Regions from separate parts of the Tardiphaga sp. 866_E4_N1_4 genome, predicted to be linked through region 1. Evidence: riboswitches for the same ligand, from Rfam matches in the RefSeq annotation. Region 1 holds a riboswitch; each other region holds the start of a gene.
What was found. Region 1 has a riboswitch for cobalamin ahead of AB8B20_RS10830 (TonB-dependent receptor plug domain-containing protein). Riboswitches for the same ligand answer to the same signal wherever they lie in the genome.
Positions count from the first base shown of each region.

Region 1 (7,240 bases):
GAGGTTGGCGTGATCGGCAGCCTTAGTGTGTTGCCTGATCATGCCAAGCATGTGGTGATCGTCAATCCCAACAATCCCGACGGGCGTGTCGCCACGCGCGATGAACTCGCCGATGTTGCGGCGATCCTGCAGCGACGCGGCGGCTGGCTGGTGATTGACGAGGCCTTCGCCGATGTCGATCCCGCGATCAGCGTGGCTGGCCTGTGTGCGACACTGCCGGTAGCGATCCTGCGCTCGTTCGGAAAATTCTACGGTCTCGCGGGCGTACGTCTCGGCTTCGCGCTCGCGGCGCCGCTGATCGCGCAGCGTATCGCGGCGGCGGTTGGTCCATGGGCGTGTTCCGGCCCGGCGCAGGTCATCGGCGCGGCCGCTTTGCGCGACGAGCGCTGGGCCACGCAGACTCGCGTCGCGCTGGTCGCGCAGGGCATCAAGCTGGACAATGTGTTGACCGATGCCGGTTTCGAGATCGTCGGCGGCACGCCGCTGTATCGGCTGGCGCGACGTGCCGATGCCTCGAAATGGCATATCGCATTGGCCCGGCAGCAGATCTGGTGTCGACACTTCGACTGGAGCCATGAGCTGCTGCGGTTCGGCCTGCCACCCGATGCGGCTGCTCTGAGCCGGCTTGCTTCTGCGCTGGCGAAATAACCGCCACATCGCTCAGACTCCCGCCCAGGGGAGGATAATCGTTTCGTTCCGGTGTTCGGCGCGATAGGCGCTGATGCGGAACACATTGGCGACGATGTCGTCAGACAGCGCCTGTTGCGGTGCGCCTTGGGCCGCGAGGCGCCCGTCGGACATCACCAGCACCGTATCGGCAAAGCGTGCTGCGAGGCCGAGATCGTGGGTCACCACGATCACCAGCACGCCGCTGTCGGCGACATCGCGGAGGTTCTTCATGACGTCGATCTGGTAACGCGGATCGAGCGATGCGGTCGGCTCATCCGCCAGCACGATCGGCGCCTCGACAGCGAGGACGCGGGCGAGCGCGACGCGGCTGCGTTCGCCGCCGGAGAGTTCGGTCACACGCCGATCGGCAAAGGCGACGACGTCGGTGGCCTGCATGGCGCGTTCGACCGCAGCCTTGTCCGACGATGTCAGCCGCGCCGGATCGGTCGCGCCATGCGGATAGCGGCCAAGGGCGACGACGTCCTTCACGTCGAGCGGCCAATGCACGACATGGCCTTGCGGCAGATAGCCGAAGCGCTTGGCGCGCTCGCGGAGCGACAAGGACGCCAGTGTGTCGCCGGCGACATGGATCGCGCCGGTGGACGATTGCAAGCCTGCCAGCGCGCGCAGCAGCGTCGTCTTGCCGGCGCCGTTCGGGCCAACCAGGGCGACGAGGTGCTGTCGGTGCAGCGAAAGCGAGACTTCGTGCAGCACCTCGCGCCCGGAGAGCGTGACGCTCAGATTGCTCGCGGTCAGTAGCGCCTGATCGGTCATGCGACGCCTCCGCCCAGAGCGCGCCGCTCGCGCATGATGAGATAGAGGAAGAATGGCACGCCGATGATCGAGGTCAACACGCCGACCTTGATGTCGGTGGTCGATGGGATCAGGCGCACGGCGATATCCGCGGCCAGCAACAGCGCCGAGCCGGTCAGGGCGCTCGGGATCAACAGGCGTGCGGGATCATGGCCGATGATCGGGCGCATCAGATGCGGCGCGATGAGGCCGATGAAGCCGATCGTGCCGGTGACGGCGACAGCGCCGCCAACGCCGAGCGCGACGCCGAGGATCACCAGCAGGCGCAGGCGGCTCACATGGACACCGAGGCTCTGTGCGGTTTCTTCGCCGAGGCTCAATGCACGAAAGGCCGAGCGCTGGCTCATCAAAATGATTGCACCGGCGATGATGAATGGCAATGCCAGCGTGACGTGACGGAAGCTGCGGTCTTCCAGCGAGCCGAGCAGCCAGAACGCGATCTCAAGTGCGGCGAAAGGATTTGGCGAGAGGTTCATCACCAGCGCCGTCGCAGCACCTGCGAGACTTGAGATCGCAAGCCCGGCGAGGATCAGCAGCAACAGGCCCGCATTGCGACCGGCGATACCGAGCAGCACGAACACCGACAGGAACGCCATCGTGATGCCGGCAACAGGCAGCGCCCATGAGCGCACATCGGCCCAGCCGAGCGAAATCATCAGCACCGCGCCGAAGGCCGCCGATTGCGGTGCGCCGAACAGTGATGGCGAGGCAAGGGGATTGCGCAGCAGGCCCTGCAGCGCGGCGCCGGACAGACCGAGGATCGCGCCGATGGCCAGCGCAAGGATCGCGCGCGGCAGGCGGATTTCGCGCACGATGATCTGATGCACATCGCTGCTGCCGCCGAACAATGCATCGAGCACCGTCAGCGGCGAGAGTTTGACAGGTCCGGTGCCGAGCGAGCCCAGCGCCAGCAGCGTCACAAGACCGACGAGCGCGATGGTCGCGATCGTCCGGCGGCGTACTGCTGGCGCTGCGGTCACCATGTGGCGTTGAAGCCTGCGTAAGCCGCAGGCCCCGTGGTGCCGAAGTTCAGCACTTCCTGATAATGCTCATTCAGGATGTTCTCGCCTCGGGCGAAGACCTTCCAGTTCGCATCGATCTTGTACTCGGTATAGAGATCGACGCGGGTATAGGCATCGACCTGACCGACCTGATTGGCACTGCTGAAGCGCTTCGACACCGTGGTTACGCGTGGCTCGATCATCCACTTGTCGGTGGGCGTGATGGTGAGCGCGAAGCGGGCGAAGTTCTTGGGCCGCCGTGCCAGCACGGTGTCGGTGCCGAGATCCTGGGCGTGCAGATAGGTGTAGGCCACGTTGAATTTCACCCAGCCCGGAATGACATCGACATTACCACCCACTTCGAGGCCGCTGGTCTCGGCGCGGGCGACGTTGTTATAGCAGCCCGTGGTCTGTCCAGCGGCGCATGCACTAGGTGTAAACGATACAAAATTGATCAGATTTCTATAGTCGCTTGCGAAGCCCGTGACCGAAAGTACCACGCGACCGTTGAACAGGCTCTGATCGATACCGGCATCATAGCCAAAGTTCGTTTCGGGCGAGAGCGACGGGGTGCCGTTGGCCTGTGAATAGAGCTGGAACAGCGTTGGTGCCTTGGCGCCCGTTCCAGCGCTGGCGTGGAATTTCGTCCCGATCTCAGCGATACTGTAGGCGGCAGTCGCGCGCCACGTTTCGAAGCGGGCGACATCGACGACGTCATCTACGCGGCCGCCGAGGGTAACGTTAAGGCGTTCGCCGATCGGTACCGACCACAACGCGAACAACGAATTTGTGTCCTGCCGCTTCGACAACGTAGGGGTCATTGCAGTCGGCGTTTGAAGAATCCCCGTGGTGAAAGTTTGTGCCGTTTCACTCTGGGTCTTGGCACCATAGATCAACGAGCCGAAAGCGCCGAGTTTCAGCGTCGCCTGGTATTCCGCGCCGAGACTATTGCCCCAATAATCCAAGGTCCTCGCGGTCGCGCCCGTTGGCGGCCGCATGCCGAGTGGATAGCTGAGTTCGTTGAACGTGCGCTCGGTATGGGTATTCGAGACAGTTATGTTGTGCGTCAACACGCCACCGAACGAATCGATCCCAACGCGCCCGTAGACGGTTTGCAGCAGGCGGTCAGTGGACGATCCTGTGTCTGGATAGGTACCGCTGGCCGCATCATAGGCCGCACGCGTGAACGAGTGGACGATGCCGGACTCCAGCCGGATGCCTTCGCCGGCATCGTAGCCGATGCGCGCAGAGCCGCCGACGCGATCGAAGCTGTCGTTTTCGAGATTCGGAAAACGTGCTTCGAGGGCAGGGATGCGATAGCCGTAACGCGAGAAGCCGTTGCTGTGCTGACCGCCGCCGGTGAAGGCATAGGACCACGGACCGTTGGAGCCGGTCAGCGATCCCTGCGTCATGACCGTGCCATAGCTGCCGGCTTCGGTGCGGACGTTGAATTGTGCCGGGCCGGAACCCTTCTTGGTGATGATGTTGACCACGCCGCTCATGGCGTCCGATCCATAGAGCGCGCTCTGCGGCCCCTTCAGAACCTCGATGCGCTCGATGGCCGAAGGCGTGAACATCGCGAATTCGAAATCGCCGGACGCCGCCGTGGGATCGTTGACGCGGATGCCGTCGATCATCACCAGCGTCTGGCCGGTGTTGCCGCCGCGCAAGCGCACATTCGCGGTGCCGCCAGGGCCGCCGTTTTCACTGATGTCGAGACCTGGCACAGTGCGCAGCGCATCGACCAGCGAGCCGGGATTGCTGGTCGCAATGGTCTCGCCTGACACCACGCTGATCGAACTGCCAGTGCGATTGAGTTGTTCGGGTGCTCTGTCCGCCGTCACCACGATTTCGGAGAGTTGCTCGGCACTGGACTGCGCATGGGCAGCACTGTGAGAGCAGGACAGAACAACAACGGCCGCAGTGCCTGCGGCCAAATTCCGGATAGTCATATAACCCCTTCCGTCGACCCACCGTCGAACGAGTGTGAAACTCGTTACCGGCCGGTCTCCTGGCTCGCGGTGGTCTCCCGGTCCGCCTTCCCGAATCTGCGATGCAAATTCAGTGGCTTTGTGGACCTGGAATGGCCGCTTACAGTTGCGGGGGCAGCCGCGGCATAGGGGATATTTCCCCGCACCGCATTCCCGTTTCACCTCCTTGCGGAGGCACCGATAACGACAGACAGGAAGCACAGCGCGCCGCGCGGTGCAACAGCCATCGCCGCGTTGTGGACTCTATTGCTCGTGCTGTAGCGCGGCGAGCACGTCGTCGGGGCGCTCGACCATCATCATGTGGCCTGTACCCGGCAGAATCACCGTGCGGGCATTTTTCAATGCGGCCGCCAGGGCCTTGCCGGCTTTGGCGGGAGTCATCATGTCCCGCTCGCCGAGGATGAGCGTGACAGGGATATCAAGCTGGGCCGCAGCAGTCAGCGCATTCTGGTATGTATTGCAGGCGTTGAGATCGGCGAACAGCACGCCCGGCTTTGTGGCTTCCAGCACGCGCTGCGCGCCGCTATGCATCCACAACCCCGGCGCGAGGCTGCCGCCGAGTTCGGCGCGAAAGCCGAGCCCCCAGATCGACACCATGTCGATGGCGGAATGCTGATTGGCTTCGGCGTCCTTGAGCAGATCCGGGCCGACGGTCATCGTCCCCGCCGTGCCCATCAGATCGAGGCGCGTGACTTTACCGGGATGCCGCGCTGCAGCCTCCAGCGCGATCAGCGAGCCCATGGAATGGCCGATCAGTCGCGCAGTCTTTGCGCCTGCAGCCTCGATCAATGCTGCTGTCCAGTCTGCGAGATCGGCGATGGTCGTGAGCGCTTCACCCTTTGAGCGACCATGGCCGGGCAGATCCGGCGCCAGCACGGCGAAGCCATGATGCGCGAACCAGCGCGTATGCAGCGCCCATGTCGAGTGATCGAAGCCGGCGCCGTGGATCATCACGACCACCGGCAGGGAAGGATCGAATGCGCGGCCGCCATTCGCGATATAGGTCTCGTGACCGTTGACGGTGAGTTGCATCGCTCAGCCCTTCTGCGAGATGCGCAGCGCCTGCGCGAGGTCATCGATGATGTCATCGGCGGCTTCGATGCCGACGGAGAGGCGGATCAGCTCCTCGCCGATGCCGGCGGCCTTGAGCTGCTCGGCGTCCATCTGTTGATGCGTGGTGCTTCCGGGATGAATGACCAGTGTCTTGGCGTCACCGACATTGGCAAGATGGCTGGTCAGCTTCAGTGCCTCGATGAATTTGCGACCGGCATTGCGGCCGCCCTTGATGCCGAAGGAGACGATGGAGCCGGCGCCGCGCGGCAGCAGGCGTTTCGCGAGTTCGTAATCCGGATGGTTCTCCAGCGACGGATGCAGCACCCAGTCGACCGCCTTGTTGGCCGTGAGCGCCGCCAGCACCGCATGCGTATTGGCCATATGGCGCTCCATGCGAATGCCCAGCGTCTCGACGCCCTGCAGCAGCTGGAATGCATTGGTCGGCGAAAGACACGCGCCGAAATCGCGCAGGCCTTCGGTGCGGGCGCGCATGATGAAGGCGGCAGTGCCGAACTGCTCGTCGAAGACGATGCCGTGATAGCCGGCATAGGGTTCGGTCAGTTGCGGGAACTTGCCGGAGGCGTGCCAGTCGAAGCGGCCGCCGTCGATAATGACGCCGCCGATAGCGATGCCGTGGCCGCCGATCCATTTGGTGGCCGAGTTCATCACGATGTCCGCGCCGAGCTCGATCGGCCGCGACAGGAACGGCGTCGCGAAGGTATTGTCGATCAGCAGCGGGATCTGTGCGGTATGGGCGATGTCGGCGACGGCGGGAATGTCGAGCACTTCGAGGCCGGGATTGCCGATGGTCTCGCCGATGATCAGTCTGGTGTTCGGCTTGATCGCCGCCTTGAAGGCGTCGAGACCGCGCGGCTTGACGAATGTCGTGGTGATGCCGAAGCGCGGCAGCGTGTGGGCCAGCAAGTTGATGGTGCCGCCATAGAGCGAGGACGACGCCACGATGTGATCGCCGGCATTGAGCAATGTGGCGATGGCGAGATGCAGTGCCGCCATGCCTGACGCGGTGCACACGGCGCCGACGCCGTTTTCGAGTGCAGCGAGGCGCTCTTCCAGCACCGCCGTCGTCGGATTTGAAATGCGCGTATAGATGTGGCCGGCACGTTCGAGATTGAACAGCGCAGCAGCGTGATCCGAATCCTGAAACACATAGGATGTGGTCTGGTAGATCGGCACGGCGCGCGCGCCGGTGATCGCGTCCGGATGCTGGCCGGCATGCAGACTCAGCGTTTCAAAAGCAGGCGGTTTGGGTGCTGGCATGGTCGTTTTATCCCTGGACGCAATTTGCGACATCTATGGCACGAATCGGATGCGAGTGTGAGTCGGCGATATTTCAACTGATGGAACGAAACGCGGGGTGACGACTTGTACGAGGTCGATCACGCGGGAGAGTTATCATGAAGAAATTGCTGCTGTGCACTGCGGTTGCCGGTCTCGCGTTTTCATCGGTTGCGGCCGAGGCGAAAGGCTGTATCAAAGGCGCGATCATTGGCGGAATCGCCGGCCACTATGCAGGACATGGCAAGGTCGGCGTCGTTGCGGGGTGCGTGATCGGACGCCACGAGGCCAACAAGGCCGATGCGGAACGGGCGCAGAAGGCGCAGCACCCACAGCCGCCGAACGAGAATGGTCGCATCTAGATCGGCGTTGTTCTCAACGCTGGACGATGTTGCTAAAATTTGATGGACTAGACCG
Region 1 covers NZ_CP197242.1:2,184,805-2,192,044, reverse strand. The annotation lists gene cobD (threonine-phosphate decarboxylase CobD) at 1-648, shown strand, start outside; gene AB8B20_RS10840 (ABC transporter ATP-binding protein) at 661-1,443, opposite strand; gene AB8B20_RS10835 (FecCD family ABC transporter permease) at 1,440-2,465, opposite strand; gene AB8B20_RS10830 (TonB-dependent receptor plug domain-containing protein) at 2,459-4,435, opposite strand; cobalamin riboswitch at 4,468-4,671, opposite strand; gene AB8B20_RS10825 (alpha/beta fold hydrolase) at 4,718-5,506, opposite strand; gene AB8B20_RS10820 (O-acetylhomoserine aminocarboxypropyltransferase) at 5,510-6,805, opposite strand; gene AB8B20_RS10815 (hypothetical protein) at 6,943-7,185, shown strand.

Region 2 (7,240 bases), 1.7 Mb from region 1:
CGCCAAGGAATTGTCGGATGATGTCTGGGTGGTGGCGCCCGAGCTCGATCAGTCCGGTGTGTCGCATTCGTTATCGCTTAACGATCCGCTGCGGTTGCGTGAAGTTGGCCCCCGGCACTATGCCGTGCGCGGCACGCCGACCGACTGCGTCATCATGGGCGCGCGTCATATCCTGAAAGACAAGCAGCCAGATCTCGTATTGTCCGGCGTCAACAAGGGCCGCAACGTCGCCGAGGACGTGGTCTATTCCGGTACCATCGCCGGTGCGCTCGAGGGCACCATTCTCGGCATTCCGTCGGTGGCGTTGAGCCAGGAATTCTCGATGGAAACGCGTCACAACCCGCAATGGGAGACCGCGTTGAAATATGGGCCGGACGTGCTGCGCAAGGTCATCAAGGCGAGCGTTCCGAAGAACACCGTCATCAACGTCAACTTCCCGGCCTGCGCGGCCGACGAGGTGAAAGGTGTCGTCGTCACCCGGCAGGGCAAGCGCAATCAGGGCTTTTTGCGCGTCGATGAGCGGCGCGATGGCCGCAACAATCCGTATTTCTGGATCGGTTTCGAGCGCATCGTCGCCGCGGAAGCCCCGCTGGAGGGCACCGATCTCGCAGCCCTTGCTGCGCGCTATGTATCCGTTACGCCGCTGCGGCTCGATCGTACGGACGATGTATTCTCCGAAGCGCTGACCAAGGCGCTTGGCTGAGATTTCGAGATAGGCGAGTGGGCTCGCCTAAACCGCAACGCCCTTGAGCGTCGTGGACAGGACCTGCGCCAGCGTTTCCATTTGGAAAGGCTTCTGCAGCGTCGGGCGGTCACGAAACTCTTCCGGCAGGCCTTGCGCGCCGTAGCCAGTCGCGAAGATGAACGGGCGGTTGCGCGATGCGATCACTTCGGCGACCGGCGAAATCACCTTGCCGTTGACGTTGACGTCGAGGATCGCGATGTCGAACTTCGCAGACCCAGCCAGCCTGATCGCCTCGTTGATGTCGCCGGCTTCCGCGGCCACGCTGTAGCCGAGTTCCTCGAGCATATCGGCGACCATCATGCGGATCATGACCTCGTCTTCGACCAGGAAGACGGAGCCGCCCGGCGGGTTCGTTGCAGTCATGGCCGGTTTCCTTGCCCCAATCCTCTGAACAAAATCGCAAATTCCCGGGTTGAACGCAATCTCGACGCATTGCCATTTTCGTGACCCAAAGACGCAGTCGCGTGTTCGGTACCAGATAGAGCAAGATCAGGATTTCAGCGCCCCGCCCATAACAGGCTCGTATGTTGCTGGTTCCGCGCGCGGAACAATAAAAGTTGTCGTAAGGCTATCCCGGTTCCGATCGCAGAAATACATCAATCTATCTTTGCTAGATCGAGAGTGTTTCTAACCTGTGCTGCGTGAGGCATTTCCATGATTACCGTCGGACAGCCGCCCGAACAGATGACGTTTCAGCTTGGTCTGCGGCGCCGTGGGATCAGCGATCGGCTGGTGCTGCGCGCAATGGAGGATATTCCGCGTGATCGCTTCGTCGAGCCGAACGATCGCGCCCACGCGTGGCGCGATACGGCCTTGGCCATTGCCTGCGGTCAGACCATCAGCCAGCCCTTCGTGGTGGCCTATATGACCGAACAGCTGCAATTGAATGCTGGTCACCGTGTGCTCGAGGTCGGCACGGGATCGGGCTACCAGGCCGCGATCCTGTCAAAGCTCGTCCGCGACGTGCTCAGCATCGAGCGCTATCGCACGCTGGCCGACGCCGCCCGGACCCGGTTGGAGGCACTCGGCCTCCACAATATCGAGGTCATGCTCGGCGACGGCCTCAACCCGGCTGCCAATTTGGGATCGTTTGACCGGATCGTCGTGACCGCCGCAGTGGAGGAGGTGCCGGTGGCGCTGACCGATCGGCTTGAGGAGGGGGGTATTCTGCTTGCGCCGGTTGGTCCTCATAATGGCGTCCAGACCCTGGTCCGGATCCGCAAAACCGGGGATGGATTGGAGCGAAAGGAGCTCGTGGATGTACGTTTCGTGCCTGCACTTCCGGGCATCGCGCGCGAACTCTGAAAAAAGTTCGTGAACGGCTGTCACGTGTTGGTCGCAAGGTTAAAGGCTTGGTAACGGAGACGGTGTTTACTCAATTCAGTTGTTTGTTGCGTATGAGTGAGTAACCAATGTCCAGCGTTGTCGAGTTGCTTTACTCGCGCCGCGCTCCGCAGGTCGCGGTGCTGGCGCTGATGTCTATCGGTTTTGCCGGCTGCAGCGCCGACATGCAGACACGGCTATCTCAGAATCCAAATTTTGACTCAGGTCAGTCCCGTGGCTTTGGCTGGCAAGGTGAAACCACCGGCTCGGTACCGCAGCGCGCACCGCGCGCGCCGGTCGAGCGTCAGGAACTGCCACAATATCAGCGCCCGGCCTATAATCCGCAGCCGCAGTATCAATCCCAGGCTTTGCCGCCGCCGATCTCGGCGCCGCAGTCCTATCCGACAGCTCGTCCGGTTGCGTCGGCTGCTCCCGTCAGCGGGGGCGGCAACGGTATGTATACGCCGCCGCCCGCACGTGCGCCGATCGAAACCACCGGCTCCACGGCACCGCGCTCGGTTGCAGCGACCAACGGCCTTGCCCGTGATGGCGGCACCTCGATCATCGTCGGCACCAGCGATACGCTCGATGGTCTGGCGAAACGCTACAACGTCTCGTCGGCTGCGATCCTGCAGGCCAATGGCTACAAGGGTCCCCGCGCGCTGTCGCCCGGCCAGTCGCTGATCATTCCGCGCCAGGGCGCTGCGGCAACTCCGGCCGTTGCCGCTGCTCCGAACAAACCTGCTGTCGGCGCGTCGACCACGCATTTTGTCAATCGCGGCGATACGCTAATGAGCATCTCGCGCCGGAACAACGTGCCGGTGGCCGAACTCGCACGCGCCAATGGTCTGGCGCCGACTGCCCAGTTGAAGCTCGGCTCCAAGATTACGATACCGGGCGCGCGTACGGCTTCTGCGGCTTCTGCGGCTCCCGCGGCCGCGCCGCTTGCTGCGCCCGTCGCAGCCGTGACGGCCGCTCCGGTTGGCGCGGTCACGTCCGCTGCCGTGGCCCGTGTTGCTTCTGCCGAGCCCGCGCAGAAGGCCCGTCTGGCAAGTGCCACGACGACGCCTGAAGAAACCGCGCCGGAATCGCCGACTAAAGCCGCTGACGCAACCGGCGCTTTGCCGACGTTCCGTTGGCCGGTGCGCGGCCGCGTGGTCACAGGCTATGGCGCCAAGACCAATGGCAAGTCCAACGACGGCATCAACGTCGCCGTGCCGGAAGGCACGCCGATCAAGGCTGCCGAAGATGGCGTCGTTGCCTATTCCGGCAACGAGCTGAAGGGTTACGGCAATCTGGTCCTCGTTCGTCACTCCAACGGCTACGTCACCGCATATGCCCATGCGAGTGAGCTGATGGTGAAGCGTGGCGAGACCATCAAGCGCGGTCAGGTGATCGGCAAGTCCGGCCAGTCCGGTGAGGTTACTTCGCCGCAGCTTCACTTCGAGATCCGCAAGGGCTCGTCGCCGGTCGATCCGCTGCAGTTCCTCAACGGGGCGTAAGCGCAATCCACGAAGTGTAGTTCGCATTTAAGCAAGCCCGGCCTCGTGCCGGGCTTGATGCGTTTGATCTCGGGGCTACGGCCCACTCCAGCTCCGGAGTCTTCAACGCGCTGCTGCGAGTGGGCAGCTTGCGCGAGCAAGCTCGGTTGACTGCCGCGCGATGTTGCCCATATGTGGACATGTCGTGGTTCTTCGGGAAGGTTTGCCCGAAGCTAAGAGGGAAGCCGGTGAGGCGTTAAGCCAAGGCCGGAGCTGCCCCCGCAACTGTAAGCGGTGAGCCGCTGTCCATTAAAGTCACTGAGACCCGCAAAGGTTTTGGGAAGGCCGGACAGCAGCATTGACCCGCGAGCCAGGAGACCTGCCTCGACAACATAAACGTCCTCGGGCGGGGTGTCCCGGTGGTGCGGTTGCGATTCCGCGACTGCCGTCGTGGAATCCAGACGTGTCACTTTGGCCTTTTGCCCCCAATCATTGGGGTTAAGCCATGTCTACTGTGTCAAAGTCTACTTCTTCAAAATCAACCACCTCTCTTCCTGTTGCTACATTGGGCACGCCACGGATCGGTCCGCGGCGTGAACTCAAGATGGCGCTGGAAAGCTATTGGTCCGGTGCAATCGACGAGAACGCGCTGATCGATGTCGGCGTCGGGCTGCGTGCCGCAAACTGGGCGCGTCAGAAGTCGCTCGGGATCACGGTCCTGCCGTCGAACGACTTCTCATTCTACGATCAGGTGCTCGATACCAGCGTCATGGTCGGCGCCATTCCCAAAGTCTATGGCTGGAACGGCGGAGACGTCTCCTTCGCGACCTATTTTGCCATGGCACGTGGATCACAAGGCGATGAGCATGACGAGGCGTGCACGCACGGCTCTCATACGCATGATACGTCGCAAGGCGTACCAGCACAGGAGATGACCAAATGGTTTGATACCAACTACCATTTCATGGTGCCTGAACTGGCGCAGGATCAGACCTTCAGTCTCGCATCGCGCAAGCCGATCAGGGAATATGAGGAGGCGAAGTCGCTCGGCTATCAGACGCGGCCTGTGCTGGTTGGGCCTGTGACCTATCTCAAACTGGCCAAGAGTATGGATGCGTCATTCGACCCGGTGACGCTGCTCGATCGATTGCTGCCCGTCTATGTCGAGGTGCTCGGGGAATTAGCCGACAGCGGCGCTGAGTGGGTGCAACTGGATGAGCCGTGTCTGGTGCTCGATCTCGACGCGCCCGCAAGGCAGGCGCTGCAGCGGACTTACGCTGCTTTTGCGGAAGCGGTCCCGCAGCTCAGGATCATGCTGAACACGTACTTTGGCGAACTTGGCGACAACCTCGATCTGGCCCTGTCGCTTCCCGTCGCGGGGCTTCATCTCGATCTGGTCCGTGGACCGGAGCAGTTCGACGAAGTCGCTGCGAAGGCACGGAAGGACCTGATCCTCTCACTCGGCGTGATCGACGGCCGCAATATCTGGCGGTCCGACCTGTCCAGCCTGCTCGATGGCTTGGAGCCCATGGTCGATTTGCTGGGACGACATCGTGTGGAGCTGGCGCCATCCTGTTCGTTGCTACATGTGCCGATCGATCTCAGCCTTGAGACCGCGCTCGATCCGGACGTCAAAAGCTGGCTGGCATTTTCGATCCAGAAGATGGAAGAGCTGGCCGCGCTTGGAGCGGCACTGGCTGGCAGTCGCGCGGATGTCGCTGCAACGCTCGCGGCGTCGGATACCGCGGCGGCTGCGCGACTGGCATCGTCGAAGATCCACGACCTTGCTGTCGCCAAGCGCGTTGCCTCTGTTGATGCGACCATGCATCGTCGCGGCAGTGACTTTGCCACACGTGCGGCCGATCAGCATCGACGCTTCAAGCTGCCGGCATTCCCGACAACGACCATCGGCTCGTTTCCGCAGACCGCGGAAGTGAGAAACGCACGCGGGGCCCATGTCAGGGGCACACTCAGCGATGCCGCCTACAAGACGTTCCTGCAGAACCAGACGGCGAGGGCGGTGCGCTGGCAGGAGAATATCGGTCTCGACGTGCTGGTGCATGGCGAGTTCGAGCGCAACGACATGGTGCAGTATTTTGGCGAGCAACTTTCCGGCTTCGCCTTCACCAAGCATGGCTGGGTCCAGTCCTATGGCTCCCGTTATGTACGGCCTCCTGTCTTGTTTGGAGATGTGTCCCGGCCACATCCCATGACCGTCGAATGGTGGCAGTACTCGCAGTCGCTCACCGAGCGGCCGATGAAGGCGATGCTGACAGGGCCCGTCACGATTCTGAACTGGTCATTCGTGCGTGACGACATTCCCCGCGAAGTCGCGTGTCGCCAGATCGCGCTCGCGATACGCGATGAGGTGCTCGATCTGGAAAAGGCGGGCGCCGGTATGATCCAGATCGACGAAGCGGCACTCCGCGAAGGGCTTCCGCTGCGCAAATCGGAATGGAAGTCCTATCTCGATTGGGCCGTGGAGAGCTTCCGTATCTGTTCGTCGGGTGTGCGTGACGACACGCAGATCCATACGCATATGTGTTACTCGGAGTTCAACGACATCATCGACGCGATCGGTGCCATGGACGCCGACGTGATCTCCATCGAAACGTCACGGTCGAAGATGGAACTGCTCGATGCATTCAGGACCTACAAGTACCCGAACGAGATAGGTCCGGGCGTTTACGACATCCACTCGCCGCGGGTGCCCGAAACGCGCGACATGGTCGACCTGCTGAAGCTTGCACGGCAGCGGCTGGCGGACTCCCAGCTCTGGATCAATCCCGATTGCGGGCTGAAGACCCGCAAATGGGAGGAGGTGCGGCCTGCGCTCGTGAATATGGTCGCGGCGGCACGTGAGTTGCGAAGCCTCGCCTAGGGCGAGTCGAATGCCGCCCCGTTGTCATGACGGGGCGGCACTTGCCTTTACTTTGTGGCCAGCTTCACGCCCAGGCGTCCTGCGAGTTCCTGTACGAATTGCCAGGCCACGCGACCTGAGCGCGAGCCACGGGTGGTCGACCATTCCAATGCGTCTCGCTCCAGCTCGGCGGCGTCGGTCTTGAGGCCATAGTGGCTGCAATAGCCGCGCACCATGTCGAGATATTCGTCCTGGCTGCATTTGTGGAAGCCGAGCCACAGGCCGAAACGATCCGACAGCGACACCTTCTCCTCGACGGCTTCGCCGGGATTGATCGCGGTCGAGCGTTCGTTCTCGATCATCTCGCGCGCCAGAAGATGGCGGCGGTTCGAGGTCGCATAGAGGATCACGTTGTCCGGCCGGCCTTCGATGCCGCCTTCGAGTACAGCCTTAAGCGACTTGTAGGACGCATCGTTGCCGTCGAAAGACAGATCATCGCAGAACACGATGAAATAGAAATCGGAGGCGCGGATCTGCTCCATCAGCGCCGGCAGGCTCTCGATGTCCTCGCGATGGATCTCGACCAGCTTGAGGCGGCCGGCGACGGATTTGCTGGTATTGACCGAGGCATGTGCGGCCTTAACCAGCGACGACTTGCCCATGCCGCGCGCACCCCAAAGCAGCGCGTTGTTGGCCGGCAGGCCGTTGGCGAAACGCCGAGTGTTCTCGATCAGAGTGTCGACCTGCTGATTGATGCCCTGCAGCAGGCCAATATCGACCCGGCTGACCTTCGGTACGGGAGCCAGGCGGCCGTCGGGATGCCAGATGAAG
Region 2 covers NZ_CP197242.1:471,501-478,740, forward strand. The annotation lists gene surE (5'/3'-nucleotidase SurE) at 1-703, shown strand, start outside; gene AB8B20_RS02470 (response regulator) at 731-1,108, opposite strand; gene AB8B20_RS02475 (protein-L-isoaspartate(D-aspartate) O-methyltransferase) at 1,400-2,050, shown strand; gene AB8B20_RS02480 (peptidoglycan DD-metalloendopeptidase family protein) at 2,158-3,570, shown strand; cobalamin riboswitch at 3,739-3,950, shown strand; gene metE (5-methyltetrahydropteroyltriglutamate--homocysteine S-methyltransferase) at 4,055-6,430, shown strand; gene AB8B20_RS02490 (ATP-binding protein) at 6,478-7,240, opposite strand, start outside.
Region 2: another riboswitch for cobalamin. It lies ahead of metE (5-methyltetrahydropteroyltriglutamate--homocysteine S-methyltransferase); the one in region 1 lies ahead of AB8B20_RS10830 (TonB-dependent receptor plug domain-containing protein).

Region 3 (7,240 bases), 2.3 Mb from region 1:
CCCGATGTATGAATCATCGGAAATTCCTGCAGGCGCATTCGGCGGCGCGCCGGCGCGGCCGGACGATGACGTCAAGACCATCAGCTTCTCGCATCACATCGTGGCTCGGCAGAGCCTGTCCGATGTGACCATTGCTGCCTTCACGCGGCAGCTGTTTGCGATCCGTCAGCAGATCATCAACGATTTCCCGCTGGCGGCGAAGATCGAGACGCCCGATACCGACAAGGATGCGGTGATCCCCGTGCATCCCGGCGCGGCCGCCTATGTGGATGGCGAAGAAAAAACCTTCCTTGATCGCTACAGCGATTACATCTGGTGGAGCCTGATGGGGCTCTCGGCGATGGGCTCGATCGGCGCCTGGTTCGCGAGCTATCTCAAGAAGGATGAGCGCAACGTGAATGTGTCGGAGCGCGATCGTCTGCTCGACATGATTGCCGCCGCGCGCAAGAGCGAGTCCCTCGAAGAGCTCGATACGATGCAGGCGGAAGCCGACGATATTCTGCGTCATACGCTGAATTGCTACGAGCATGGTGCCATTGAGGAAGGCACGCTGACAGCCTTCAACATCGCGCTCGAGCAATTCCACAACGCCGTCGCCGACCGCAAGGCGCTGATCGGCATGATCCCGCCCGAGCCGATGAACCCGCCGGAGCAATTGCGTCAGCCGCCGCGGCCGCTGGCGGTCTAGAGTCTTTCGTTTTGACGCGTTTTCTTCACGCGAACCGGGACCACTTCGCTTGAAAACGCTTTAGCGCTTGAGATAGCGCCAGCCGATCACGACGCCGCTCGCCGAGAGGATGGTGCCGAGAATCGACAGCAGCCACACCACGATGTCCCAGGCCGGGCGATACATCAACAACAGCTGAAAATCGAAACTGTGCAGCGCATTGAACAGCCAGCGATAGGTACGCCGGCTTGAGTCGACGCGGCCGAGAATGTCGCCGGTGACCGGGCTGATGTGAAACCAGGTTTGCGCGTCGTCATCGAATTTGGCGCGTAACACCGGCAATTCGCGGTCATTGTGGTGCGCGTACCAATAAGCGTCGTATTTTCCGAGGGTTATCTGGCGTTCGAGGCGCGAATCCGGAAGCAGTTTTGTTGCGGCGCTCCAGAGGCGGTCTTGCGGCAGTCTTGCGATTTCGCCGCTTGTCGGATTGATCGCCATCTTCGTGCCGTCGCGCTTCGCGACGATCATCAGCGGCATGCCGTCGATCCATACGAAGCGCGCTTCGACCGCGGCCTTGTCCGCCGGTGCGCGAATGGCCGCAGCGATATCAGGTGCGTCGTGGCCGGCATAGCGTTGCAATACCTCGCGTGGCGTATTGCGGTCGGCAAAAACGCGGCCGGGATCAAGCGACAGCCAGCCCGAGAACATCCAGGTCAGCACGAAGAGGCCGGCGATCAGTCCGGTGACGTGATGCCACGCCATCCAGCCGCGATAGGGCGTGATATTACCGCTCGCATAACGCCGCTTGAGGCGCACGCGCAGAATGCCGATCCAGATTCCGGTAACGCCGACGATCAAACAGATGCCGGAGATCCACAACACCACGAGCCGCCACAGCGGACCGTCCTTGCGCAGCACGGTCGGATAGATCCAGTGCGGGATCGAACCGAGCCAGTTCCAGACGCGTTCGGTGCGGTTGGTATCGAGTGCGATCTCGCCGGAGCGCGAGGAGACGTAGAGTTTGGTGCCGGCATCGTCGCCGAGTGTGATCAGATACAATGGCCGTAGCGGGTCGTAGCGCGCGGTGACGCTCCATTGATCGCGATCGACGATCTCGTCGAGCTGAGGCGACTTGCTGGCGGGATGATGCCCGGCAACGGCAAGTGCCTGCTGTTCGTTGACCTCGGTGATGGTACGGCCATCGACGGCGGAGATCGCCTGTCGTTTGCCGTCCCAGCCGGTCAACCGATACACCGGCTCGTCGGCAACCATGTTCAATCGCAATTCGCGCGGATGGCGCGTGGCACCGGCAGCCTTCATCGCCTCGTCGGGAGAGAGCGCCACTTTCTCCCAGACGATATCGGGCAATGCCGCCAGCCGCTCCTTGTCGGAGAGGCCCGGAAACGCGACATACATCATCACCACGCCGGAGATGAACCACATCGCGAAGAAGAGACAGGTGACGATGCCGACCCAGCGGTGGCCGATATACAGCCACCGCCGGAGTGTGCGTGTCAGCTTGCGTGACAAGTTCAGAATTTCACGTTGACAGCGAGTTGGGCGGTGCGTGGCATGCCGAGCATCCACTGATTGTCGCTGTAGCTCGACGTCGCGTAGATCTTGTCGAACAGGTTGTAAACGCGCAGCGACACCGTGGTGTTGACGTCCGGCTTCCATTGCAGGCCGGCATTCACAACTGTGTAGCTCGGCATTTCCAGCGTATTCGCGTTGTCTGCATAGGTCTTGCCGACAATCTGCACGCCGGCATTGGCCGACCAGTTTGGCGCAAAGCCCCATGTTGCCCAGATATTGGAGACGTTCTGCGGGACATTGATCGGGACGTTGCCGGCAAAATTCACGCCGCTGGCCTGCAGGAAGTCGTCATACTTTGCGCGCAGGAGCGCGGTGTTGGCATCGATGCGCCAGCCGTATTCGAGCACGAGACCGATCGAGGCCTCGACACCGCGCGACGACTGCTGGCCGACCTGCTGAACCGCTCCGCCGCTACCCGGAACCGCTGCGAGCAGATTGTTCTTCACGATCTCATAGGCAGCGAGCGTCCACTCGCCGCGGCCGCCCCAGAACGACTGCTTGACGCCGATCTCGGCCTGTTTGCCGGTCGCGAGGTCAAACTTCGCATTGGCGTTACTCGCCGAGATCAAGCCGCCGATGGTATCGACCGCCGTCGAATACTGGCCATAGAAAGCAAGATTCTGAATCGGCGTATAGACGACGCCGGCGCGCCACGAGGTCGCCGAATAGTCCCGGGTGTAGCTGTTGGCGGGGGTGCGATAGTCGGTTCGTTCGACGGTCGGTTGATCCTGGCGGACGCCGGCGATTAGCGACAGCTGCTCAGTCACAGCCAATCGATTCTCTGCGAAGAACGCGTATTGATTGGCGACGCTCTTGAAGCCCGGAACAGTTGGGTCGGGGCTACTGAACAGGCCGGGATCGAAATTATACGGATTGACCGATGAGGACCCGCTAAACGGCGAATTGTTGGTATGCTTGAAGTCGATGCGGTTAACGTCGAAGCCCGCCACGAAGGTGTTGACCATGCCGAACAGATGGCCCTCGAAGGTGGCGTCCATGCGGTCGCCGATCTGCTGCTGCTGGTGGAAGATCTCGAGATAATCGCCGCGATCGATCAGGCCGGTGCCGGAATTGAAGCCGTAGATCTCGACCTCCTTCCAGTGGCGCTTCGCATACATGTAATAGAGCGTGTTGCGCAGGGTGATGCCGTCGGCCACCTGCCACTCGGTCTTCACCTGGCTCCAACTGTCCTGATAGCGGATGTTGCTGTCGCTGACATTGTAGTTCTTGAAGCGGATCGCCTCATTGAGCTGGCCGTTAATCAGCGGCGTGCCGAAATATTTTGATGGATGGCGGTCGCCATAGTCGGTGGAGAGCGTCCAGGTGATGTCCTCGGTCTGCTTGATCTGCACGGCGGCGTGCAGTGCGATGTTCGAGGTGTTGTCGCGATCGACCCAACCATCGGACGCGTTGCCGGTGACGGCGATACGATAGGCGACGTCCTTGCTGACCGGGCCGCCGCTATCGAGGGCGATACGGCGCGTCATGTTGCTGTCTAGCGAGATTTCAGCCTGGTTGCGCGGCACCCAGAGCGGCAGTTTTGAAATCACGTTGATAGCGCCGCCGATGGCGCCTTCGCCATACATGACGGAGGCGGGGCCGCGCAGCACCTCGATCTTTTCGGCAGTCCAGGTGTCGAAGGGGAAGTTCACCGTGCCGGAGCCGACATAGAGGCGCGTGCCGTCATAGAGCGAGGTGACTGAGCCGCTGCCGGCGAAGCCGCGGGTGCTGAAAGCAATGCCACCATTGCCGGGTTCGCCAATGGCCGTAAAGCCGGTGGCATTCTGCGTGACGGCATCGACGACGTTCTGCTGGCCGCGCTCGGCCATGGTTTCTGCCGAGATGACCTCGACGCTGGCCGGCGTCTGCAGGCGCGTCAGGCCGAGGCGGCTGCCGGTGGATGTGGTGCCGGTGAGGTTGAGCGTCGGTGCTGCGAAGACGGGGCCTGTCGGAGCAGCGACCGGCGTACCCGTATTGGCGGCGACATTGCGCTGCTGCCGCGAGCGCGCAGCGCGCGATGCATTGCCGTTCGTGGTGCGGCGTGCGCGTTGAGGTGTCGCTGACGGCTGAACGACAACAGGATCGAGCGTCTGGCTCGACTGTGTGGTTTGCGACCAGCTTTCGCTTGGACACAACAAGCAGGAGAGAGCAACAGAATAAAGTAAGGGAGCATGTCGCTTCAATGCGACGGAAGAAACGGAGGTCATGAACAGGACTCGCGGTTACGTGGCACGTCACCGCAAACCAAGTCGCCCCGCCGCTTTCAAACAGGCAGTGTGACTTCCACCAGGACACCCCGCCCAATGTGCTCGCGTGTGACCACGACTGGCGGCAGGTCTCCTGGCTCGCGGGTCACTGCCTGTCGCCGCCTTCCCAGGTGAACACCCAGTGGCTCTTGGCGCAGGCTCGCCGCTTACAGTTGCGGGGGCAGCCGCGGAATCGGGGGATCCCCCTCACCGCATTCCCTTTTGATCCCCGAAGGGAACCGTCGCCTTCACGTTAAGGTGAAATTTCCAAATGTGTCAATTAAGTCGCTAGTCATTCGCAACTTGCATCGGCGGGTGTTGATATTGCGCATCACCTGTCATCGCAGCGTCAAGCGATCTGCCTAGAGCCACTGGTGCCAGAGCCAGGATCAGGAGTTCGCCATGGCGCTACATATTTCCCGCCGTCGTTTTCTCACGCACTCAGCCGCAGCAGGCGCAAGCTTCCTGGCGATGCCTTACCTCAGCCGTGCGGCGGATCGTCCGGTCGTGTCGCATGGCGTGCAGTCCGGCGATATCGGGACGAGCAGCGGCATGATCTGGTCGCGCGCCGATCGCCCGGCGCAGATGATGGTGGAAGTCGCCACCACCGAATCCTTCAGCAATGCGCGGTTGTTGCCCGTCGTCACGGCGCTGCCCGAGAGCGATTTCACGGCGAAGCTGCTGCTCGATAATCTGCCCGCGGGGCAGGACATCTTCTACCGCGTCAAATTCCGCGATCTCTCGCATACCGACATCGTTGGCGAGCCGGTCATCGGCCGCTTCCGCACCGCGCCGGCGGATCGCCGCGATGTGTCCTTTGTCTGGGGCGGCGATGTCGCAGGGCAGGGCTGGGGCATCAACGCCGATGACGGCGGAATGGTCACCTTCGCCACCATGCGCAAGCACAATCCGGATTTCCTGATCCATTCCGGCGATACCATCTACGCCGACGGCCCGATCCTGCCTGAAACGAAACTGCCGGACGGCACGATCTGGAAAAACACCATCACGGTGCCGGAAAAGGCGAAGGTCGCCGAGACGCTCGATGAATTCCGCGCTGCGCACAAATACAATCTGCTGGACGACAATGTTCGCGCCTTCAATGCGCAGGTGCCGATCTTCGGCCAGTGGGACGATCACGAGGTCACCAACAACTGGTCGCTCTCGAAACAGTTACCGGCATCCTACAAGGAGCGCGACATCACGCTGCTGGCTGCGCGCGGCGCCCGTGCCTATCACGAGATGTATCCGATCTCGGTCAGTCCGGCCGAACCTGGCCGCGTCTATCGCACGCTCAATTACGGCCCGCATCTCGACGTCTTCATGCTGGACGAGCGCAGCTATCGCGGGCCCAACGGCCCGAATCTGCAGGAGAGCTATGGTCCGGATGCGTATTTCATCGGCCCGGAGCAGATGGCCTGGCTGAAGCGCGCCCTGATGGCGTCGAAGGCGACCTGGAAGGTCATCGCCTCCGACATGCCGATCGGCCTCGTCGTCTATGACAACGCTGCCGACAAAACCGGGTCTGAGGCCATTGCGCAGGGCGACGGGCCAGTGCGGGGCCGCGAGCTGGAAATTGCCGATGCCCTGCGCTTCATCAAATCGGCCGGTATCCGCAACACGGTCTGGCTAACCGCCGACGTGCATTACACGGCGGCGCATTACTACAATCCGGAAAAGGCGCAGTTTCAGGATTTCGAGCCGTTCTGGGAGTTCGTTTCGGGCCCGTTTCACGCCGGAACTTTCGGGCCGGCGGCGCTCGACAATACCTTCGGTCCCGAGGTCCATTTCGTGAAGGCGCCGGGGCCCGATAAGCAGAATTTGCCCCCGTCGGCCGGCATGCAGTTCTTCGGTCACGTCAAAATCGACGGCCAAAGCGGCCAAATGACCGTTACCTTGCGGGATCGGGCCGATATGGCCCTTTGGGCCACGGTTCTGGACCCGAAATTGGGCTAACCATTTGGCAGATTCGCATTGTTTTTCGGCGATTTCCCCCTATATTGCGCCGCAACGCGTCCGAGTACCCGGCCCCTTCTGGCCGGGTTTGCTTTTGGAGGGATTGCCCCAGCGCGTTTTCAGACGAGGCAGTTATCGAACGCGCTCGAGCGCAAGGCATAAGCCTTTTGTTGTCGAGCATGTCTTGTTGAACCCGCTCAAGGGCACCCAGACCGTAACCAGAAGAAGACCTATGAACCTTCGCAACATTGCTATCATCGCCCACGTTGACCACGGCAAAACCACTCTCGTGGACAAGCTGCTGCAGCAGTCGGGCACGTATCGCGACAATCAGCGCGTCCAGGAACGCGCGATGGATTCGAACGACATCGAAAAAGAGCGCGGCATCACCATTCTCGCCAAGTGCACCTCGGTGCTGTGGGATGAAGTCCAGATCAACATCGTCGACACCCCGGGCCACGCTGACTTCGGCGGCGAAGTCGAACGCATCCTGTCGATGGTCGATGGCGTGATTGTGCTCGTCGACGCCGCTGAAGGCCCGATGCCGCAGACCAAGTTCGTGGTCGGCAAGGCGCTGAAGCTCGGCCTCAAGCCGATCGTCGCGATCAACAAGGTCGACCGTCAGGACGCCCGCATCACCGAAGTCGTCAACGAAGTGTTCGACCTGTTCGCAGCGCTCGACGCCACCGACGACCAGCTCGATTTCCCGATTCTGTACGGATCGGGCCGCAACGGCTGGATGGCCGACAGCCCGGACGCGTCGCATGATGTCGGCATG
Region 3 covers NZ_CP197242.1:4,482,394-4,489,633, forward strand. The annotation lists gene AB8B20_RS21720 (TAXI family TRAP transporter solute-binding subunit) at 1-688, shown strand, start outside; gene AB8B20_RS21725 (PepSY domain-containing protein) at 749-2,197, opposite strand; gene AB8B20_RS21730 (TonB-dependent siderophore receptor) at 2,200-4,467, opposite strand; cobalamin riboswitch at 4,574-4,765, opposite strand; gene AB8B20_RS21735 (alkaline phosphatase D family protein) at 4,909-6,462, shown strand; gene typA (translational GTPase TypA) at 6,695-7,240, shown strand, end outside.
Region 3: another riboswitch for cobalamin. It lies ahead of AB8B20_RS21730 (TonB-dependent siderophore receptor); the one in region 1 lies ahead of AB8B20_RS10830 (TonB-dependent receptor plug domain-containing protein).

Region 4 (7,240 bases), 3.3 Mb from region 1:
GCAAAAATTCCGTCATGCGGACACGCCCGCCGGATGTTGCGGTTCGGGTTCGTCCATGAGCCCGGCACTGATCGCTCCCGATAGCGCGCCGGCGATGATGAACCACCAGCCCGGCACCAACCAATGCACCGCGAGGGCAACGACGCCCGACACGACCCAAGGAATGGCACGGCGGGGGCCCTTCCATGCGGGCACCAGCATCGCGGCATAGAAGGCCGGCATCACCAGATCGACGCCATACTTTCTCGGGTCAGTGAGTTGTTCGGCCAGCAGGAAACCGGGGATGGCCGAGAACAGCCAGGTAAAATACAGCACGATACCGCCGCCGAGATAGAACGACGCATCGGCCCCGCCATGATCGCGATAGCGCATCGCGGCGAGCCAGCCGCCATCGGTGACCAGCAGCATCGACGGATAGGCCTGCCATGCGGGCAACGTGCCGAACCACGGGCGCAGTGTTGCGCTCATCAGGAAAAAACGGATGTTCACGGTGAGCGTCAACAGCGCCAGCGTCGCGATCGCACCCGGCGTCAAAACATCAGGCCATGATTGCACCGCAACAAATTGCGATAGCCCGCCATAGACCGTCGCCATCATCACTTCGACTTCGGCAAGCGTGAGGTTCTTCTGCGCACACAGCGCACCGAATGCCATGCCGAAAGCGAGCGTGCCGGGCAGCATCGGACCGATGGCAATGATGCCAGGCACGATGGCGACCTTCGACCAATAGGCTGGTGCTTTAGGGATGTGGGTGGCGTGCATCGACTGATCCGCGTGATGCCGAAAGGCGAGATCATGCCTGCGGGCATCACGCGATCAGGTCAAGCGATGCGGATTCATATGCGCCATGCAGCGGCGGATATGAGACCAAAGACTACTCCCAATTCAACGCGCCGCCATTCTGGTACTCGATCACCCGGGTCTCGAAGAAGTTCTTCTCCTTCTTCAGATCCATGGCTTCCGACATCCACGGGAACGGATTTTCCGTCTCAACGAACACCGGCGCGAGGCCGATCTGGGCGCAGCGACGGTTGGCGATGAAATGCATATAGGTTTCGCACAGCGCCGCATTCAGTCCAAGGAAGCCGCGCGGCATGGTGTCCCGCCCGTAGGCCGCCTCGAGCTCGGCCGCGGTGCGGATCATGTCGCGGATTTCCTCCTGGAACGCCTTAGTCCAGAGATGCGGATTCTCGATCTTGATCTGGTTGATCACGTCGATGCCGAAGTTCAGATGGATCGATTCATCGCGCAGGATGTACTGATACTGTTCGGCGATCCCGACCATCTTGTTGCGGCGGCCGAGCGACAGGATCTGCGCAAAGCCCGTATAAAACCACATGCCTTCGAAGATCACATAGAACGCGACGAGATCGCGCATGAAGGCCTGATCGGTCTCCGGCGTGCCGGTCTTGAAGTCGGGATCGTCGAGATGCTGGGTGTGCTTGAGCGCCCAGGCGGCCTTCTCGGTGATCGACGGCACCTCTCGATACATGTTGAACAGCTCGCCCTCATCGAGGCCGAGACTCTCGACGATGTACTGGAAGGTGTGCGTATGCACCGCCTCCTCGAACGACTGCCGCAACAAATATTGCCGACATTCCGGGTTGGTGAGGTGGCGATAGATCGCCAGCACGATATTGTTGGCGACGAGGCTCTCCGATGCCGCGAAGAAACCGAGATTGCGCTTGATCGCGCGGCGCTCGTCTTCGGTCAGGCCGTCGCGCGACTTCCACAGCGCGATATCAGCCTGCATCGAGACTTCGGTTGGCATCCAGTGATTGTTGCAGCCGGCGAGATACTTCTCCCACGCCCATTTGTATTTCAGCGGCAGCAGCTGATTGACGTCGGCGCGGCAGTTGATCATGCGCTTCTCGTCCACCGAGACACGGCCGCCGGAGCGGTCGATGGTGCCAAGGCCGGTGGCGTCGGTGGGAGATTGCGGGATCGGGATGAAGGCGGGGGTTTTGGGAGCGGATGAGGTATCGGACCAGTCGAGCATGGGTGTTCCTTGCGTATTTGTTCGGCCCTCATGGTGAGGAGCCCGCTTCTTCAGCGGGCGTCTCGAACCATGAGCGTGGGGCCATCCTTCGAGACGCGGCCAAGAAGCCGCTCCTCAGGATGAGGTCAGTGTGTTTGGCGCACCCTTACTGGCACGCCTCGCATTCGGGATTGTCGATCGAGCAGGCCATCGCGACATTCAGCTCCGGCGCCGTGACGGAAGACTGAACGAGGATCGGCGCACCGGCCATCTTCGCCGCAGCGACTGTTGCTGACACAGCATTGAGCTTGCCGTCGGTACCCTTCAGCGTCGATTTCTCCACATGCGTCGCGCTGCGCGAGCGCAGGTAGTAGGTCGTCTTCAATCCCAGCGTCCAGGCCAGGCGATAGAGCTGGTCGAGCTTCTTGCCTGAGGGATTGGCGATATAGAGATTGAGCGACTGCGCCTGATCGATCCACTTCTGACGGCGCGAGGCTGCCTCGATCAGCCACGCGCTGTCGATCTCGAACGAGGTCGCGTAGAGCGCCTTGAGATCGTCGGGTACGCGGTCGATCGATCCGACGCTGCCATCGAAATATTTGAGGTCGGAGACCATCACCTCGTCCCACAGGCCCCTCTTTTTCAGATCGCGCACAAGGAAGGCGTTCACCACCGTGAAATCGCCCGACATGTTCGATTTGACATAGAGGTTTTGATAGGCCGGCTCGATCGACTGCGCGACTCCGCAGATATTGGAGATCGTCGCTGTCGGCGCAATCGCCATCACGTTGGAATTGCGCATGCCGGTGGACTTCACGCGGTCACGCAGGCCGTTCCAGTCGAGCGTGGTGGAACGATCCATCTGCACGCCGCCGCGTGCCTCCGCAAGGATCTCGATGGAGTCGATCGGCAGGATGCCGCGGCTCCACAGCGACCCCTCAAAGGACGGATAGCGGCCGCGCTCGGCGGCGAGATCCACCGATGCCGAGATCGAATGGAAGGCAATCGCTTCCATGCTGGTGTCGGCAAAGGTCACCGCCGCATCCGACGCCATCGCGATACCCTGCACCTGTAGCGCATCCTGAAAGCCCATCAAGCCCAAACCCACCGGACGATGCTTGAGGTTCGAGCGGCGCGCTTCCGGGATGGTGTAGAAATTGATGTCGATGACATTGTCGAGCATCCGCATCGCCGTGGTCACAGTGCGCTTGAGCTGCGCATGATCGAGGCCGTCTTTGCCGATGTGGTTCAGCAGGTTGACCGAGCCGAGATTGCAGACCGCCACTTCGTCGTCCGACGTGTTCAGCGTGATCTCCGTGCAGAGATTCGATGAATGGATCACGCCGGCATGCTGCTGCGGCGAGCGCAGGTTGCAGGGATCCTTGAAGGTGATCCAGGGATGGCCGGTCTCGAACACCATGGTCAGCATGCGGCGCCACAGGTCGGTCGCGCGCACTTTCTTGAACACGCGGATCTCGCCTCGCGCAGCCTTCTCCTCATAGGCCGCATAGCGCTCGGCAAACGGCTTGCCATAGAGATCGTGCAGCTCAGGCGTTTCGTCCGGCGAGAACAGCGTCCATTCGCCATCGGCTTCGACGCGCTGCATGAACAGATCCGGCACCCAGTTGGCGGTGTTCATGTCATGGGTGCGGCGGCGGTCGTCGCCGGTATTCTTGCGGAGATCGAGGAATTCCTCGATGTCGATGTGCCAGGTCTCGAGATAGGCGCAGACCGCGCCCTTGCGCTTGCCGCCCTGATTGACGGCGATGGCCGTGTCGTTGGCGACCTTCAGGAACGGCACCACGCCCTGGCTCTCGCCATTGGTGCCCTTGATGTGCGCGCCGAGACCGCGCACGCGAGTCCAGTCATTGCCGAGACCACCGGAATATTTCGCCAGCAGTGCATTGTCCTTCACCGACTTGAAGATGCCGTCGAGATCGTCGGCCACCGTGGTGAGGAAGCACGACGACAGCTGCGGCCGCTGCGTACCCGAATTGAACAACGTCGGCGTCGAGGCCATGAAGTCGAACGACGACAACAGATTGTAGAATTCGATGGCGCGGACTTCGCGGTCGATCTCGCGCAGCGCGAGGCCCATGGCAACGCGCATGAAGAAGGCCTGCGGCAGTTCGATGCGATTGCCCTGCACATGCAGGAAGTAGCGGTCATAGAGCGTCTGCAATCCCAGGAACTGGAACTGAAGGTCCCCTTCCGGCTTCAGCGCGGCAGCGATTCGCTTGAGATCGAAGCGCGCGAGTTCGGGATCGAGCAGCTCGGCTGCAATGCCAGTCTTGATATAGGCGCCGAAATATTCGGCGTAGCGCGTGGTCATGTCAGCCTGCGACGCGTGGGTCGGGCTGCCATGAACGAAGGACAGGACTTCCGTGCGCAGTTTGTCGAGCAGCAGGCGGGCGCTGACAAAGGTGTAGTTCGGCTCCTGCTCCACCAGCGTGCGCGCGGCCATGATACCAGCCAGTGCCAGCTCATCCAGCGTGATGCCGTCATAGAGATTGCGGCGGGTTTCCTCGAGCACCGGGGCGGCATCGACGCCGTCAAGGCCGGCGCAGGCCTCGTTGACGATCAGCGCGAGACGGGCCGAATCGAGCGGGGCGCGCGTGCCGTTGGCGAGCGTGACATGCAGCACCGGTGCGGTGGAGACGAGCGCCGGCTTCGCCGCCAGTTCCTCCGCGCGGGTGCGAGCGCGCTCCTCGCGATACAGCACATAGGCGCGGGCCACCTTGTGGTGCTCGCTACGCATCAGCGCCAGTTCGACCTGATCCTGGACGTCCTCGATATGGAAGGTGCGGCCTTCACCGACGCGGCGCGTCAGTGCGGCCACGACTTCGCCGGTCAGTTGTTCCACCGCCTCATGGACGCGGCGCGAGGCCGCTGCCGTGTGGCCCTCGACGGCCAGAAACGCCTTGGTCATGGCCACGGAAATCTTGCTGCCGTCGAAGGGCGACACGGTGCCGTTGCGCCGGATGATCTGCATCGAGGGTTCGCGCGCGGGCGCAGCAAGCGTTTCCGGCGACAGTTGAATCAGCGGCGCATGAGCCGCATCGCGGCCGTTGGACGAGACGGAAGATGAAGTAGGCATCGGCAAGACCCCGTGTGATGCATCAAGCAATGGGGGCTGGGGCCGAAAGGACGCTGCAAAATACACGGCGGAGATCCGCCGGCATTGCCTGCAAGCGACCGCTGGGACACCCCGCCCATGGACGTTCTGGTGTCGCGGCAGGTCTCCTGGCTCGCAGGTCAATGTCTGTTTCAGCCTTCCCGATGCTTGCGCATCAGTGACTTCAATCGAAACAGACTCACTGCTTACAGTTGCGGGGGCAGCGCCGGAATATGACGCAAAACAGCGTCTTTACCGGCTTCCCTCTTAGCCACCAAGTCTTGCGACTAGGCGGACCGTGACATCTACATTTGGTGTGACCCGCGGTGAAGTGTCAAGCGAGCATTGGCGCCGAACGCAACAAATTCGGTAGGGCTGTTGGTTCAGTGGACAACCGCTTGCGTGGCTGAAACCGCGGGATCGTTGGCGGTTTCTGCACGATGCGATTCGTTGTCCGAAAGGACCGTGAGGCGCAGAAGAGCCACATCAATCGATGGAGGATGCCATGCGGAACCTGGCAACGAGCACTGAGAGAACCGAGTTCAACGCTTTCGTGGGGCACGCAGGCGCGGTCACGGCGTTCGAGACGACGGAGCAGATCGCCCGCCTTCGCCTCGACGACATGCTCAACGACGCGTTGATGGACAGCTTTCCTGCGAGCGATCCGATTTCTTCGTTGCAACTCGCCTGAGCGGATCAGACCGCGCGAAAGCTGGCCCGATACTGGCTGGGCGTCAGGCCAAGCCGCCGCACGAAGACCTGACGCATATGTTCGGCGGTGGTGAAACCGGATTCATAAGCCACCACCTTCAGCGGCAGATCGCTGCCTTCGAGGCGGTTGCGTGCCGTGTCGATCCGGGCGCCCTCCACAAAATCTGCCGGCGTCATTTTGGTCTCGAGCTTGAACACCCGCGCGAAGGTGCGCGCGCTCATGCCCGCCACATCGGCCAATTCATCCACGCTGTGTGCGTCACGCAGATGCGCCATCACATGGGCATGGACTCGCGCGATCGGCGAGTCCGGCTCGGCCGGCGGTACCAGATACGGACTGAATTGCGACTGGCCACCCTGGCGCTGCGCCACCACGACCAGACGCTTGGCCACAGCCAACGCAACGTCCGCACCATGATCTTCCTGGACCAGCGCGAGACCCAGATCGATGCCTGCGGTGACGCCGGCTGACGTCACCAGCGCACCGTCACGACTGTAGATGCGATCGAACTCCACATGCGCTTTGGGAAAACGCAGCGCCAATAGCGGCGCGTTCTGCCAGTGCGTCGTCACCGTCTTGTCGTCAAGCAAGCCTGCATGGCCGAGCGCGAATGCCCCGGTGCAGACCGAGCCATAACGCTCCGCATGGAGCGCCGCATTGGCCAGCCACTCTGTAAGCTGCGGATCCGCCTCTGCCGTCGGCAGCCCAGGCCCGCCGGCCACCAGAACCAGATCCCAGGGTTTGTTCGCATCACTGAACGCCAGATCGGCAGATATCCGCAGGCCGTTCGATGCACGCAGCGGCGCGCAGTCTGCAGCGACAAGTGTAATGTCGTAGCCGTCGCCCGGTGCAACGAAGCCATTGGCCTCCATGAACACATCAAGCGGACCGGCTACGTCCAGCGACTGGACGCCCGGAAAGATCGCAAGAGCAACGGTCTTCATGGTGATGCTTCATTCCGACGGCGAGGACAGGCCCAAGTCATTCTGAATAGATAGTCGTCTTGCGGCAGGAAATCACGGGCGAATGGCAGCTTTGCAGGGCGCGGCGCGATTGCGAGGACACCGCCCGCCGGCGACAACGGATGCATCACAACACCCCCGCAAGGAGCATCTCATGAGCAAGACCATTGCCGGCATCAAAGTCCCTGACAGCGCCCTCGCCCGCCAGGTCGATCAGCTGGTGCGCGATACCGAAAGCGATCTTCTGTATCATCATTCCAATCGGGTTTTCCTGTTCGGCGCGCTCGCCGGGCAACGCAAGGGTCTCAAGGTCGATTCCGAATTGCTCTATGTTGGCGCGATGTTTCACGACATGGGCCTGCAGGCGCCCTATGCGAGCAAGGAGGAGCGCTTCGAAGTCGATGGCGCAAATGCTGCCGCAGACTTTCTGCGCAGCCACAGGATCGATGAGCGCGACATCGACGATGTCTGGG
Region 4 covers NZ_CP197242.1:5,450,366-5,457,605, reverse strand. The annotation lists gene AB8B20_RS26250 (AzlD family protein) at 1-16, opposite strand, end outside; gene AB8B20_RS26245 (AzlC family ABC transporter permease) at 13-762, opposite strand; gene AB8B20_RS26240 (ribonucleotide-diphosphate reductase subunit beta) at 875-1,999, opposite strand; gene AB8B20_RS26235 (ribonucleoside-diphosphate reductase subunit alpha) at 2,145-5,075, opposite strand; cobalamin riboswitch at 5,195-5,409, opposite strand; gene AB8B20_RS26230 (hypothetical protein) at 5,599-5,784, shown strand; gene AB8B20_RS26225 (GlxA family transcriptional regulator) at 5,790-6,755, opposite strand; gene AB8B20_RS26220 (HD domain-containing protein) at 6,922-7,240, shown strand, end outside.
Region 4: another riboswitch for cobalamin. It lies ahead of AB8B20_RS26235 (ribonucleoside-diphosphate reductase subunit alpha); the one in region 1 lies ahead of AB8B20_RS10830 (TonB-dependent receptor plug domain-containing protein).